Egicoccus sp. AB-alg2: one gene and its partners. The protein of the gene in region 2 interacts with the protein of the main gene of each other region in a pairwise test. Links are inferred from orthologs where the notes say so. Each region holds a gene or a part of one and is shown on either strand. Other genes may lie near its edges.

The links. The genes of interacting proteins can lie anywhere in the genome.
Region 1: the proteins of rlmB (region 2) and tsaE interact in binary tests that used the Escherichia coli proteins (3 or more experiments, as listed by UniProt). The link is inferred for Egicoccus sp. AB-alg2 from one-to-one orthologs.
Region 3: the proteins of rlmB (region 2) and ACERM0_RS05530 interact in binary tests that used the Escherichia coli proteins (3 or more experiments, as listed by UniProt). The link is inferred for Egicoccus sp. AB-alg2 from one-to-one orthologs.

Annotation. Positions count from the first base shown.
Region 1 is NZ_JBGUAX010000003.1:46,365-49,487, forward strand. What follows is about bases 188-3,123. They hold tsaE (tRNA (adenosine(37)-N6)-threonylcarbamoyltransferase complex ATPase subunit type 1 TsaE), read left to right. Parts: upstream 188-1,371; coding sequence 1,372-1,875; downstream 1,876-3,123. Other genes in these bases: ACERM0_RS05540 (P1 family peptidase), read left to right, coding at 188-496; ACERM0_RS05545 (uracil-DNA glycosylase family protein), read left to right, coding at 648-1,298; tsaB (tRNA (adenosine(37)-N6)-threonylcarbamoyltransferase complex dimerization subunit type 1 TsaB), read left to right, coding at 1,872-2,594; rimI (ribosomal protein S18-alanine N-acetyltransferase), read left to right, coding at 2,591-3,079; tsaD (tRNA (adenosine(37)-N6)-threonylcarbamoyltransferase complex transferase subunit TsaD), read left to right, coding at 3,107-3,123. Also shown: more of ACERM0_RS05540, read left to right, coding at 1-187. UniProt on the Escherichia coli protein: Required for the formation of a threonylcarbamoyl group on adenosine at position 37 (t(6)A37) in tRNAs that read codons beginning with adenine.
Region 2 is NZ_JBGUAX010000012.1:78,018-81,111, reverse strand. What follows is about bases 113-3,019. They hold rlmB (23S rRNA (guanosine(2251)-2'-O)-methyltransferase RlmB), read right to left. Parts: upstream 1,973-3,019; coding sequence 1,253-1,972; downstream 113-1,252. Other genes in these bases: cysS (cysteine--tRNA ligase), read right to left, coding at 2,062-3,019; sigH (RNA polymerase sporulation sigma factor SigH), read right to left, coding at 490-1,164; ACERM0_RS20485 (prolyl oligopeptidase family serine peptidase), read right to left, coding at 113-443. Also shown: more of ACERM0_RS20485, read right to left, coding at 1-112; more of cysS, read right to left, coding at 3,020-3,094. UniProt on the Escherichia coli protein: Specifically methylates the ribose of guanosine 2251 in 23S rRNA.
Region 3 is NZ_JBGUAX010000003.1:42,167-45,352, reverse strand. What follows is about bases 1-2,999. They hold ACERM0_RS05530 (NAD(P)H-hydrate dehydratase), read right to left. Parts: upstream 2,306-2,999; coding sequence 695-2,305; downstream 1-694. Other genes in these bases: glmS (glutamine--fructose-6-phosphate transaminase (isomerizing)), read right to left, coding at 2,302-2,999; alr (alanine racemase), read right to left, coding at 1-698. Outside these bases: more of glmS, read right to left, coding at 3,000-3,186. UniProt on the Escherichia coli protein: Bifunctional enzyme that catalyzes the epimerization of the S- and R-forms of NAD(P)HX and the dehydration of the S-form of NAD(P)HX at the expense of ADP, which is converted to AMP.

The DNA.
Region 1 (3,123 bases), on a different replicon or contig from region 2:
CGGCGTGACGGTCGGGGCCCTGGTGGCCAACAACGCCGTCGGCGAGGTGGTCGGCGACGACGGTCGCTGGATCGCCCGGGCGCGGGTGCCCGCCGACGCCCCGCGCTGGCCGACCGACGGGCGGCTATTGGGCGCGCGTGACGACGAACCGCCCGGCGGCGACGACGGCCCGGAGGGCGTCCCCACCGGCGCCGGCCAGGCCGGCGGCCCCAGCGGCAACACGGTGCTCGGCTGCGTCGTCACCGACGCCCGCCTGACCAAGCGCGACGCCCACCGGGTCGCCGACCTCGGCCACTCCGGGCTGGCCCGTGCCCTGCGGCCGGCCCACACGGAGTCGGACGGCGACGCGCTGTTCTGCCTCGCCACCGGCGAGGTCACCGCCAGCGTCGACCTGGTCGCCCACCTCGCCGCCGAGGCGGTCGCCGAGGCGGTGCGCCGCGGTCCGCTCCTGGCGGCCGGCCGTCGTGGCCTTCCGGGTCTCGCCGACGGCCACTGACGCGGCATCGAACGCTTGCAGGAGTGAGCGTTCGGTGAGACGACTGCGCGCTCATCGTTCCGTTCCGTCGCATCTGCGCCTCGCCCGCTAGCGTGTCGCACACGGTGCACCGGTCGGTGGCTCACCCCTTCCGGTGTGGGGAGGGATGAGCGTGGCCAGCGATCTGATGACGCCGGCGGCCGTGTCACCGGCCCGCCTCAAGCGGGAACTCGAGCGAGCAGTTCGTGCCTGCACGGCCTGCGAGCTGTACAGCGGCCGGACGACGCCGGTGGTCGGCGAGGGCCCCTTCGACGCCCGGCTGATGGTCGTCGGCTCCAAACCGCGTCGGCACGAGGACCTCCAGGGCCGCCCGTTCGCCGGCGGGACCGGCAACGTGCTCGACCAGGCGTTGCAGGTTGCCGGCCTGGACAAGCAGGACGTCTACCTGACCACGCTCGTGAAGTGCCGCCCGGGCGACGACCGGCCCGCCACCGCCAGCGAGGTCGAGGCCTGCTCCCAGCACTTCCGCACCCAGCTCCGGCTCGTCCGCCCGGAGGTCATCGTGGCGCTGGGCTCGTTCGCCGCCAGCGTGCTGCTGCGCCGTCCCGTCTCCATCGAGCGCGTGGCCGGCTACCGTCTGGACATCCAGGGGATCACGCTGATCCCGACGTACCACCCCGCCGACGCGGTCCGGGGCGTGCCGCAAGCCGCGGTGACGCTCCGCCGCGACCTCACCGCCGCCAAGGCGGTGCTCGACGGGCGGTTGCCGACCGGCGCGCAGACCCTGGCCGAGCTGCGGTCCCGGACGGCCGTCGGCTCCTAGCGGCCCACGCGTCTCGTCGACGACGCCGGCGGCCGCCCCGCCCGTCGACCCCGACCTGACGAGAACCGCCGCCGTGCTGCCCGTGCTGACGCTGCGCTCCAAGGCGCCGGAACAGACCCGCGAGCTCGCGGCCGCGCTGGCGCCGATGCTCGCGCCCGGTGACGTCGTCGCCCTCAGCGGCGAACTGGGCGCCGGCAAGACGTGCTTCGTCCAGGGGGCCGCCCGGGCGCTCGGCGTCCACGACCGCGTGACGTCGCCGACGTTCACCCTGGTGCGCACCTATCCCGAGGCCGACGTACCGATCGTGCACTGCGACGTCTACCGGCTCGACCGCCTGCAGGACGTCCTGGACCTCGGCGACGAGGTGCTGGCGCCGGACGTGGTCACGTTCGTGGAGTGGGGTGACGCCGTGGCGTCCCTGCTGCCCGACGACCGGCTGGACGTCGAGCTCACGCTGGCCGACGACGAGGACCTCGACGGCGACCGGCTCGTGCGCCTGCGCCCGACCGGGCCGCACTGGCAGCGGCGGCTCGAGGACCTCGCCGACGCGTGCGCCGCCTGGCGCGTGGAAGGGTGACCGACGTGCTCGTCCTTGGTCTGGAGACCTCGACCGGCCAGTCCTCCGTGGCGCTGGTCGGCAACGACGGCGTGGTCGCGTCGGCCTCGCTGGGCGTCGCGCGGCGTCACGGCGAGTTCCTGGCGCCGGCCATCCGGTTCTGCCTGACGCAGGCCGGCGTCGACGTCGAGCGCGTGACGGGGGTCGCCGTCGGCCTCGGCCCGGGGCTGTACACCGGCCTGCGTGTCGGCATCGCGACCGCGCAGGCGTTCGCGGCCGCCCGCGACCTGCCCGTGGTCGGCCTGTCCGGGCTGGACGTGATCGCCTTCCAGGCCCGCCACGTCCGCCGGCTGATCTGCGCCGTGATCGACGCCCGCCGTGGCGAGCTGTTCTGGGCGCTCTACCGCGCCGTGCCCGGCGGGGTGCAGCGCCAGACCGAGCTGCGCGTCGGCACGCCGCCGCAGCTCGCGGCCGAGCTGGAGGCGGCCGGCGAGGACTGCCTCGTCATCGGCGACGGGCTCGCCCGGGCCCGCGACGACCTGCGACGCGTCGGCGTGGACGCGTCCGACCTGTTCGACGCCAGCCCCGACGCCGCGCACCTCGCGGAGCTGGCGGTCCCGCGCTTCGAGCGCGAGGAGACCACGCGGCCCACGGACCTGCTGCCGATCTACCTGCGTCAGGCCGACGCGAAGATCGGTTGGGAGACGCGCGGCCGCCTCCGCGGTGGCGAGGCGTCGTGAGTCCGCCGGCGCCCGACGTCGGCACCGGCCGTGTCGAGGTGCACGTGGAGCCGGCCGGCCCGGCAGACCTGCACGAACTCCGCACCCTGCCCGGCCTGGCCGAGTCCACCCGTCGGCAGCTGGCGGCCGACCTCACCCGTGGTGACCGTCGCTGCCTGCTCGCACGCACCGACGGCGGCGAGGTGGTCGGCTTCGTGGCGGGCCTGCGCCAGCTCGACGACGTGCACGTCCTGGACGTCGCGGTGGCACCGGCCGTGCGCGGCCGGGGGATCGGTCGGCGGCTGCTCGAGGAGCTGATCGTGCAGGAACGTGCCGCCGGCGCGGCCGGGGTCACCCTGGAGGTGCGGCGTTCCAACGTGCCGGCCATCGCGCTGTACCGTCGACTGGGTTTCACCGTCGAGGGGCAGCGTCCGCGCTATTACCCCGACGGCGAGGACGCGCTGCTGATGTGGCAGCACGCCTCGGCCGGCGGTGCGCAGCGGTGACGAGCCGGCGAACGAGGACGGACTGACGTGTTGGTACTGGGGAT
Region 2 (3,094 bases):
GGCAGCTTGGTGATGCGCTTCGGGCGCCGCCGGCGCTCGTCGTCGTCGAGGTCGGCGACCTCGTCGGCGTAGGCGGCGGCGACCAGCACGAGCTGGGTGGAGTCCGGCGACCAGGCGAAGTCGGACACGCCCAGGGGCAGGTCGGTGCGCCGGTGGGCCTCGCCGCCGTCGGCCCACATGATCACCAGCTGCGGCTTCTCGCCCTCCTCGACGCCCGTGCGCAGGAAGGCCAGGCAGCGGCCGTCGGGCGACCAGCGCGGCGAGCGGTCGGACGGGCCGTGCGTGTAGCGCCGGGTGCGCATGCCGTCGAACAGGTGGATGGTCCGCAGGGTGCGGTCGTCGTCGACGTCCAGTTCGGCCAGCACGAAGGCGACGCGGGTGCCGTCGGGGTGCAGCTGCGGGTCGCCGGGCAGCACCAGGTGTTCGAGGTCGGTCGCACGCACGCGCAAGGCTCCTGCTGGTCGCGTCGGGGCGCGCGACGCTAGCGGGCTAGGCGGCCGGTCGGTCCTCGAGCTTGCGCTTGACGCGCTGCAGCGCGTTGTCGACCGCCTTCACGTGCCGGCCGAGCCGGTCGGCGATCTCCTCGTACGTCCGCCCCTCCACGTACAGCCCCAGCACCTGCGCCTCCAACCCGGAGAGCGAGGCGTCCAGCGCCGCCCGCAGCCGGCCCAGGTCGTCGTCGGCGACGACGACGGCCAGCGGGTCGGGGGCGTCGGTCGCCGGCAGGACCTCGCCGATCGTCACGTCGGGCCGCGAGTCGTGCGGGCGGTCCAGGCTGACCGAGGTGTTCAGCGGCCGGTGCTTGTGCCGCGTCGCGCCGCGGACCGCGGTCAGCACCTGCCGGGTGATGCACAGCTCGGCGAACGACCGGAAGGACGCGCCCGAACGGGGTGAGAAGTCCCGGACGGCCTTGAACAGGCCGAGCATCGCCTCCTGCGCGAGATCGTCCTGGTCACCGCCGACCAGGAAGTAGTTGCGCGCCCGGGCCTGCGCGAGCGGCCGGTAGCGCAACAGCAGTTCGGTCGTGGCGGTCTCGTCGCCGCCGCGGGCACGGTCGACCAGCGCCTCGTCGGTTAGGGCGTGGTGCCGCGCCCCGGAGCGCCGCCGTCGCCGGACCGCCGGTGCTCGCCGCGCCGAGGTGGCCAGGCCCGTCCGCTGCGTCATGCTCGCCCTCCGGCCGGGGCCGGCCCCCGGTCGTAGGGCTCAACGAGGCACGCGCGCGCGGGTTGCGGCGCCGGTCACGGCCGGTCGGTCACGACCGTTGGCGCAGCACCTCGTAGAGCGCCACGCCGGCCGCCACCGAGGCGTTGAGCGAGCCGACCGCACCGTGCATGGGCAGGCGCACGAGTTCGTCGCACGTTTCGGCCGTCAGCCGCGACAGGCCGCGGCCCTCGGCGCCGACGACCAGGACGACCGGGTCGGCCAGCAGCCGGCTGTCGGCGATGTCCGTGGGGGCGTCACCGTCGAGCCCCACCGCCCAGACGCCCTCCCCCTGCAACGAGCGGATCGTGCGCACGAGGTTCGTGACCTGCACGACCGGCAGGTGTGCGAGCGCCCCGGCGGCGGCCTTCTCCGCGGTCGGGGTGACCGAGGCCGCCCGGCGGGCGGGCACCAGCAGCCCGTGGGCGCCGACCGCGTCGGCGGTCCTGGCGATCGAGCCGAGGTTGTGCGGATCGGTGACGGAGTCCAGCGCGACGAGCAGCAGCGGCCGGTCGCCGGCGCGACGGCGGACCTCGTCGAGCGACGCGTACGCGAACGCCGGCGCGAGTGCCAGCACGCCCTGGTGGACGAGGCCCTCGGCGCGCTCGTCGACCCGGGCGCGGTCGACCTCGTCGACGTGCACGCCGGCGCGTCGGGCCAGGGCGAGGATCTCGTCGAGCACGGGGGAGGCGTCACGCGTGTCGGCCACGAGCACGCGGCGCACCGGGCGGCCCGCCCGGAGCAGCTCGCGGACCGGGTGGAGACCCACCACGATGCGCCCGTCGCCGCGACGCGGCTCGCCGCCGCGGGGGCCGCCCCCACGCCGCCCGCCGCGACGGTTCGGGGCGGGACGCGGCCGGGTCACGCCACGTACCAGCGCGGCCCGTCGGGGCGGTCCTCGACGACCACCCCCGCCGCGGCGAGCTGGTCGCGGATGCGGTCGGCCGTGGCGAAGTCCTTGCCGGCGCGCGCCTCGGCCCGCTGGTCGAGCAGCTGGCGGATGAGCGGCTCCAGCTGCCGTTCGAGCGTCGACGCGTCCGCCAGCGCGGCCTCGAGGCCCAGCCCGAAGACGCCGTCGCCGACGTCCACGAGCGCCGCGGCGAGCCCGGCGACCTCGGCACGGGCGTCCGCGTCACCCTTCTCCGCGATCGGGAGTCGCTCGTTGCCGGTGGACACGAGGTCGTGGAGCGCGGCGACCGCCTGCGGTGCGTTGAGGTCGTCGTCCATGGCCGCCCGGAACGCGTCCAGGTGCGCCGCGGCGGCCGCGGTGTCGGGTTCGGCGCCGTCGGCCGCCCGACGCGCCGAGCGCAGGAACGTGGTGAGGCGCTGGTGGGCGGCGGCCGCGTCGCGCAGCCGCTCGTCCTCGTAGGTGAGCGGGCTGCGGTGGTGGGCCGAGAGGTACCACAGGCGCAGCGGGCCGACGCCCCACTCGTCGAGCGCCTCCTGCAGTCCGACGACGTTGCCGACGGACTTGGACATCTTCTCCTCGCCCATGCGCACCATGCCGTTGTGGACCCAGTGGCGGGCGAAGACGCCACCGTGGGCGGCCTCGTGCTGGGCGATCTCGTTCTCGTGATGCGGGAAGACCAGGTCGAGGCCGCCGCAGTGGATGTCGAAGCCCTCGCCGAGGTGCTTGGCCGCCATCGCCGAGCACTCGATGTGCCAGCCGGGGCGACCGTCGCCCCACGGGGACGGCCACGACGGCTCGCCGGGCTTGGCCGACTTCCACATCGCGAAGTCGAGCGGGTCCTCCTTGCGGTCGGCGTCGACGACGTCCTCGCCCTGCTGCATGTCGTCGATGCGCCGCCGCGACAGCTTGCCGTAGCCCTCGAAGGAGCGGACCCGGAAGAAGACGTCGCCGTCCACGGCGTACGCCTTGTCCTGGTCGATCAGT
Region 3 (3,186 bases), on a different replicon or contig from region 2:
TCGACGTCCTGGGCCGGCGAGAGTCCGTAGAGCGCGATGCCGGGGCGCACCAGGTCGTAGCGGGCGTCGGCGTGCAGCAGCGTGCCGGCGCTGTTGGCGGTGTGCCGCCACTTCGGCGCCGGCAGGCCCGCCCGGGCCGCACGGGCGAGGAACCGGTCGAAGCCCGCCAGCTGCTGCCGGGTCGTGTCCTGATCGGGCTCGTCGGCGCGGGCGAGGTGGGTGAAGACCCCCTCGACGCGCACCCCCTCGGCCGCGACGGCCTGGCGCAGCACGGCGTCCCAGTCGGGCTCGGGCACGCCAACCCGGCCCATGCCGGTGTCGACCTTGAGATGGACGGCGACCGGCTCGCCGCGCTCGCGCCCGAGCGCGTCCAGGGCCGCCAGCAGCGGCGGCCGGTAGACGGTCGGCGTCAGCGCCTGCGCGACCATCGTGGCGGCGGCCGCCACGGGCGGTTCGGCGAGCACCAGCACGGGCGCGTCGACCCCGGCCGCCCGCAGGGCCAGGCCCTCCTCGACCAGCGCGACCGCGAGCCAGGTCGCGCCCCCGGCCAGCGCCGCGCGGGCCACCTCCACCGCCCCGTGGCCGTAGCCGTCGGCCTTGACCACGGCGCACACCTCGGCGCCAGACAGTTCGCGCAGCCGGGCCGCGTTGTGGCAGATGGCGGCCGCGTCCACCTCGATGCGGGTCGGCCGGATCATGCGCGTGCCTGCCGTGGACGATGACCGGCCAGTTCGCCGAGCACGCCCGGCAGGGCGGCCAGCAGGTCGACGGCGGTCGCACGGGCGTCACACGCCTGCCCGGCCCGGACGCCGGCGGCGGCGTGCCACCAGACCGCCCGCGCGACCTGGCGTGCCACCTCGTCGTCGTCGGTGCTCGCCACGGCGGCGCCGACGACGCCGGCGAGCACGTCGCCGGTCCCGCCACTGCCCAGCGCCGGCCCGCCGTTGGGGGCGACCCAGACCGGCCCGTCGGGGGCGGCCACGATCGTGCCGGGGCCCTTGGCGACCAGCACGGCGCCGTAACGGGCGGCCAGGTCGGGGACTCGTACGACGCGCTGCCGCCAGGCGTCGTCGCCGTCCTCGCCGCCGCCGATGCGGGCGAGCTCGCGCTGGTGCGGCGTGAGCACCAGCGCGCCGGCGTGGTCGGCCAGCGTGTCGGGGTCGTCGCGGTGGACGTTCAGGGCGTCCGCGTCCAGCACGAGGCGGCGGGCGTGGCGACGCAGGTGCGCGACCACCGCGGCGGCACCCGGGCCGTGGCCGAGGCCGGGGCCGGCCACGACCGCATCGAACGTCGCCAGGTCCGGCAGGGCGTCGACCGCGTCGGGCGACAGCGCGCCGTCGTCGCCGGCGGGCAGGCCGTGGACCATCGCCGACGGGTGGTGGACCGCCACCTCGGCACGCACCGGCTCGGGTACGGCGACCGTCACCAGCCCGGCACCGGCCGCCAGCGCGCCGGCGCTGCACAGCGCGGCCGCCCCGGACGTGCCGACGGCGCCGGCGACGACCAGCACCACGCCGCGCTGGCGCTTGTCGGCCGCCGCGCCCAGCGCGACCGGCGCCGCACCACGGGCGGTGAGGGCCGACCAGCTGCCCGCGGGCGGGGCGTAGCACGGGCCGAGCCCGCCGATCGTGACGGTGCCGGCGTGTGCCGCCCCCGGGTGCAGCAGCAGGCCGCGCTTGAGCCCGCCGAACGTGACGGTGAGGTCGGCGACGACAGCGCCCTCCGACGCCCAACCGTCGTCGCTGCCGACGCCGGAGGGCACGTCACAGGCGACCACCGGCAGGCCCTCCTCGCGGGCGCGCAACAGCGCCGAGCACGCCTGACCGACCGCACCGCGCGGTGCGCCGGAGACGCCGGTGCCCAGCAGCGCGTCGACCGCGACGTCCGCCCATGCCAGGGCCCCGTCCAGTTCGGCCAGCTCCCACGACACGCGCCCGCCCGCGACCAACCACCGGTCGCGCATGTCGGCCGCCTCGTCGGACACCTCGGCGTCCGGGCCGTGGGTCGCGACCACCCAGGCCTGCGCCCCAGCGGCGGTCAGCCGACGCGCCGCCACCCACCCGTCACCGCCGTTGTTGCCGCGACCGACCAGGATGGCGACCCGCAGCCCGTAGCCGTGCCCGGCCAGCCGCAGCACACCGCGGGCCAGGTGCCCTCCGGCGCGCTCCATCAGCCCGTGCCAGGTGTCACCCGCCGCGACCGCGGCCTGGTCCCCCGCCCGCGCGGCCGCGGCGTCCAGCAGCGGCACGGCGTCCGCCGCGTCCTGGACGACGGCCGCGACCCCGCTGAGCGGGGGCAGGCTCACTCGACGGTCACCGTCTTGGCGAGGTTGCGGGGCTGGTCGACGTCCTCACCGCGCAGGGTGGCGATGTGGTAGGCGAACAGCTGTAGCGGCACGACCGACAGGATCGGGCCGGCCAGCTCGTGCGGCGCCTCCGGCAGCGTCAGCACGTGGTCGGCGTTGGCCTTCAGGTCGGCGGTCGAGCCCTCGGTGCCGATGGCCAGCACCGCCGCGCCGCGCGCGCGGACCTCCTGGATGTTGGACACCATCTTGCCGAACACGTGCCCGGCCGGTGCCAGCGCCACGACCAGCGAGCCCTCCTCGATGAGCGCGATGGGGCCGTGCTTCATCTCACCGGCGGCGAACGCCTCGGCGTGGAGGTAGCTGATCTCCTTGAGCTTGAGGGCGCCCTCGTAGGCGATCGGCAGCCCGACGTGACGGCCGATGAACATCGTGTAGTTGACGCCCTGGTACTGCTCGGCGAGCTCGCGGATCTGGCCGTCGAGTTCCAGCACCTGCTCGAGCGCCGGCGGGACCTGTTGCAGGCGCGAGAGGATGTCCTCGATCTCCGAGGCATACATGCGGCCGCGCTGCTGGGCGAGGTAGAGGGCCAGCAGCAGCCCCCCGATGATCTGGGTGGTGAACGCCTTGGTCGAGGCGACGGCCACCTCCAGGCCGGCGTGGGTGTACAGCACCCCGTCGGCCTCGCGGGCCAACGTGGAGCCGACGATGTTGCACAGCGCGATGACCGGTGCGCGCTGGTCCTTGGCGTGGGTGGCCGCGGCGATGGTGTCGGTGGTCTCGCCCGACTGCGAGATCGCGATCACCAGCGTGTGCGGGTCGAGGATCGGGTCGCGGTAGCGGAACTCGCTGGCCTCCTCGACCTCGACGGGAATGCCGGCCCA